DNA from 2 places in the Pseudoalteromonas sp. DL-6 genome. Region 2 is predicted to be linked to the other one. Evidence: predicted binding sites of a transcription regulator. Region 2 holds the regulator's gene; the other holds the start of a gene.
The links. The regulator FliA, encoded in region 2, starts transcription of late flagellar genes. The targets are predictions, from matches to a motif close to CTAAAGNTNNNNNNNNNNNNGCCGATA.

Region 1: pomA (flagellar motor protein PomA) is a predicted target of FliA. The motif match lies at 1,134-1,160, and genes of this name have one in related genera.

Annotation. Positions count from the first base shown of each region.
Region 1 covers NZ_CP019770.1:778,523-780,728, reverse strand. The annotation lists gene B1F84_RS03605 (flagellar motor protein MotB) at 1-310, opposite strand, end outside; gene pomA (flagellar motor protein PomA) at 313-1,080, opposite strand; gene xseB (exodeoxyribonuclease VII small subunit) at 1,383-1,625, shown strand; gene ispA ((2E,6E)-farnesyl diphosphate synthase) at 1,628-2,206, shown strand, end outside.
Region 2 covers NZ_CP019770.1:2,310,318-2,312,523, reverse strand. The annotation lists gene B1F84_RS10785 (MinD/ParA family protein) at 1-595, shown strand, start outside; gene B1F84_RS10780 (RNA polymerase sigma factor FliA) at 622-1,332, shown strand; gene cheY (chemotaxis response regulator CheY) at 1,373-1,756, shown strand; gene B1F84_RS10770 (protein phosphatase CheZ) at 1,773-2,206, shown strand, end outside.

The DNA.
Region 1 (2,206 bases), 1.5 Mb from region 2:
CTAGCATTTGCTGAGTCATTTCTACTGTTTGCTGCTGAATAGTTTCAATGGGGGTCGGCTCAGGCTTACCTGGAGTAAACTCCATCGCAATAACCGAGGTGCCTTTTGGGATATCTTTAACTTCAATTTTATTTTGCACACCAAAAGCAAACTTCATAGAGCCTGCAATTTGCTTAAATTTAAGCACATCCATTTCAGAAAACGCGAGTAAGAGTACAAAAAAGCACATTAATAGCGACATTAAATCGGCAAATGTCCCCATCCATGCAGGTAAGCCTGGGGGTGGGCATTTACACTCTTCATCAGACATAATTATTCCTCAGTGTTTACCGCGCGTTTTGACTCTGCCAAATAATTTTTCAAGATCCCTTCGATAACTTTAGGGTTTTGGCCATCTTGAATACCTAGTACCGCATCCAAAATAAGTCGCTGGTTCATTGCTTCTTCGTCTTTACGCAATTCAAGTTTTACCTGAATAGGAATAGCGACAACATTCGCCAAAAATGCCCCATATAACGTTGTTAATAAGGCGACCGCCATTGCTGGACCGATTGCTTTTGGGTCATCCATATTTGATAACATAGCCACCAAACCGATTAATGTACCGATCATCCCCATTGCAGGAGCAATATCACCTAACGATTTGAATAAGCTTGCACCCATTTCATGACGAGTTGTTGTGAGGGAAATATCTTTTTGTAATGTTGCACGCACTACATCTGCATCATGTCCATCTACAAGCATATCAACGCCTTTGCGCATAAATGGATTTGGAATTTCAGCCTCTTCTAATGCTAAAAAACCACCTTTACGGGCAGAGTCAGCAAGTTCGACAGCTTTCTCTATTAACGCTTCAGGGGGTTCAATTTTAAACATAAACGCTTTTGCACAAACCTTACCAATGCCAAAAAATTGCGACATAGTAAAGTTAGATAAAACGATAAAAAGGGAACCACCAAACACAATAACCACTGAAGGGGTATTGTAAAACATAGCGACTTCACCGCTACTACTCATAAACATGGACATGACAATTAAGCCAATTGCGCCAAGGATCCCAATAATGGTTGCTAAATCCACATTCCCTCCAAAGGTTTTATATTTTTTCTTCGCAAGCGTTGTTATTAATTGTTTATCGGCAAGATACTGAAATACTTAAGTGATTTTTATGATAACCGAAAAAGTTAAGCGCTCATCTATTTTAGATCAACTATCGCAATCTATCTAACACTCAATTTTAAACATGTTAAAAAATAACTAAGAAGCGCAATAAAACCCAATTAACAGCATTTATCTATCAAAAAATCATATCATTCTTTGACCTAGTTTAGCATTCCCCCTAAAATTGGCGTCTAAATTTATTATGTAAGTTGAAAATAAAGATGGCGACTAAAAAACCTGAAAATTTAAGTTTCGAACAAGCACTAGAAGAGTTAACAACAATTGTCAGTGAAATGGAACAAGGTGATTTATCGCTTGAACAGTCTTTAAAGCAATTTGAGCGCGGTATTGCATTAGCCAGTGCGTCTTCTGGCAAACTTCAACAAGCCGAACAAAAGGTGTCGATATTAATGGGTAATGACGAAAAAGCACCGCTTACTCAATTTGATAACGATATGGAATAATTGTGAGCATAAAAGAACAAATAAAGCTCGCTCAAGATGACGTAGCTAATACGCTCAATCTTTATTTCGAACAACCTCTTGAAAGCGACAACACCATAAAAGAAGCTACTCATTATAGTTTAATGAATGGCGGCAAGAGACTGCGCCCATTTTTAGTTTATACCACAGGTAAAATGCTCGGTGCTGAAAAACGTGATTTAGATGTGCTGGCAGCAGCGATAGAATGCATTCATAGTTATTCATTAGTCCATGACGATTTACCCGCTATGGATGACGATGATTTACGTCGTGGCCGTCCTACATGTCATATTGTATATGGTGAAGCACAAGCTATTTTAGCAGGTGACGCACTGCAAACTTTGGCTTTTGAGCTTATTGCTAAGCATAAATTTAAATGCTCAACAGAAGCTCAGTTAAAAATGATTGCCGAATTAGCCCACGCTTCTGGATTGCAAGGAATGGTTGCCGGACAAGGGCGTGATATTGCAGCAACCGATAAACTGATTACGGTTGACGAATTAGAACGTATTCATAAACTTAAAACCGGCGCATTGATAAACTGTGCAATTACTTTGGGCGCA
Region 2 (2,206 bases):
CGAAGATATTTTAGTTGAAGGCCCTGCAGGAATTAAAATAGTGCCAGCAACATCGGGTTCGCAAAGTATGGTTGAGTTATCACCTTCAGAGCACGCGGGACTGATACGTGCATTTAGTGAGCTTAACACCGATTTTGATATTTTAATTGTAGATACCGCTGCGGGTATTTCTGACATGGTATTGAGTTTTTCTCGCGCCGCACAGGATGTGGTTGTGGTGGTTTGTGACGAACCAACCTCAATTACTGATGCATATGCGTTAATAAAAGTGCTGAGCCGTGAGCACGGTGTTTACAAATTTAAAATTGTTGCCAATATGGTGCGTAGCTTACGTGAAGGGCAAGAATTATTTGCTAAACTTTCAAAAGTAACCGACCGATTTTTAGATATATCAATGGAGCTGGTTGCAACGGTTCCTTATGATGAGAATATGCGCAAATCAACGCGTCGCCAAAAAGTGATAGTTGAAGTTTTTCCAGGCTCTCCTGCTGCGATTGCTTTTAAAACACTGGCGACAAAAATTGCTAAGTGGCCAACACCTAGTCAAGCCTCGGGTCACTTAGAGTTTTTCATTGAGAAGTTAGTTAGTAACTAACAATGACAATACCGGTGAATAGAGCTATGGGATATCAGTCAACACAGAATTTAAATATGATTGTTGAAAAGCATGCCTCATTAGTCAAAAAAGTGGCGTGCCATTTAATTGCTCGTTTACCGGCCAGTGTGCAACTAGATGATTTGATCCAATCAGGTATGATTGGCTTAATAGAAGCTTCTAAAAACTTTGACGCAAGCAAGGGCGCAAGTTTTGAAACCTTTGCGGGTATTCGCATTCGTGGTGCAATGATAGATGAAATGCGCCGGGGTGATTGGGTTCCACGTTCAGTTCACAGAAAAAGTCGCTTGGTAGCAGAGACAATAGTTGCCCTTGAAAGCAGTTTAAACCGTGAACCCAAAGATATTGAAGTTGCTGAAAAACTTGAAATTTCGTTAAATGAGTACCATCATATTTTAAACGATGTAAACGTAAGTAAAGTTTTAGGTATTGAAGACCTTGGTATTGACGATGATGTGATTACACCTCATGGTCAAGATTTAGCACTAGACAAACCTTTCAATAATGTTAAAAATGAACGGTTTAATGAGTCTTTACTCAGCGCGATAAAGTCGTTACCGGAAAAAGATGCAATGGTGCTTTCTTTGTACTATAACGATGAAATGAATTTAAAAGAAATTGGGCATATACTCGATGTTAGTGAGTCGCGTGTAAGTCAGATACATGGTCAGGCGATGATTAAGCTTAAAGCAAAGATCAATGACTGGATAAACTAGAAGTAAGTAAATAAAGGTTCAGGCCTCACTGGAGGATGTTTTGGATAAAAACATTAAAATTCTTGTTGTTGATGATTTTTCGACGATGAGACGTATTATTAAAAACCTGTTGCGCGATTTAGGTTTTACCAATGTTCAAGAAGCAGATGACGGGTCAACTGCTTTACCTATGTTGCAAAATCAAGTGTTTGATTTTGTGGTAACAGATTGGAATATGCCAGGCATGCAAGGTATTGATCTTTTAAGGGCAATTCGAGCTGACGAAAAATTAAAGCATATCCCTGTTTTAATGGTAACGGCAGAAGCTAAAAAAGAACAAATAATTGCTGCGGCCCAAGCAGGTGTTAATGGTTATATTGTTAAACCATTTACTGCAGGTACATTGAAGACTAAATTAGAAAAAGTGTTCGAACGCTTAGGTTAATGAGAGGGAGAGGCTTATGTCAGCACCTGCTGCGCCTCAGATTACTTTAGAACAAGCTCGCCAATTAGTGGCTTTTTTAGAAAATGGTGAGCAAGATAAAGCGAATCAGTTAATTTTAGAAACAGCTTCACAAGAGCAATCACAGTTATTTGCTGAGGTGGGTAAGTTAACGCGTCAATTACATGAAGCTTTAAAAAGCTTTGAATTAGATACGCGATTAACAGACATTACCACTGATGCCATCCCTGATGCTAAAAAACGCCTCAACTATGTTATGGAAATGACAGAAAACGCAGCCAACAAAACGATGGATGCGGTTGAAGCAAGCTTACCTTTAGCGCAAGAAATTGCTGACGAAATAGCTGATATCAAGCCAACATGGGATCGGTTAATGAACCGTGAAATTGAGCTTGGTGAGTTTAAGTCACTTTGCCATAGCATTGATAAGTT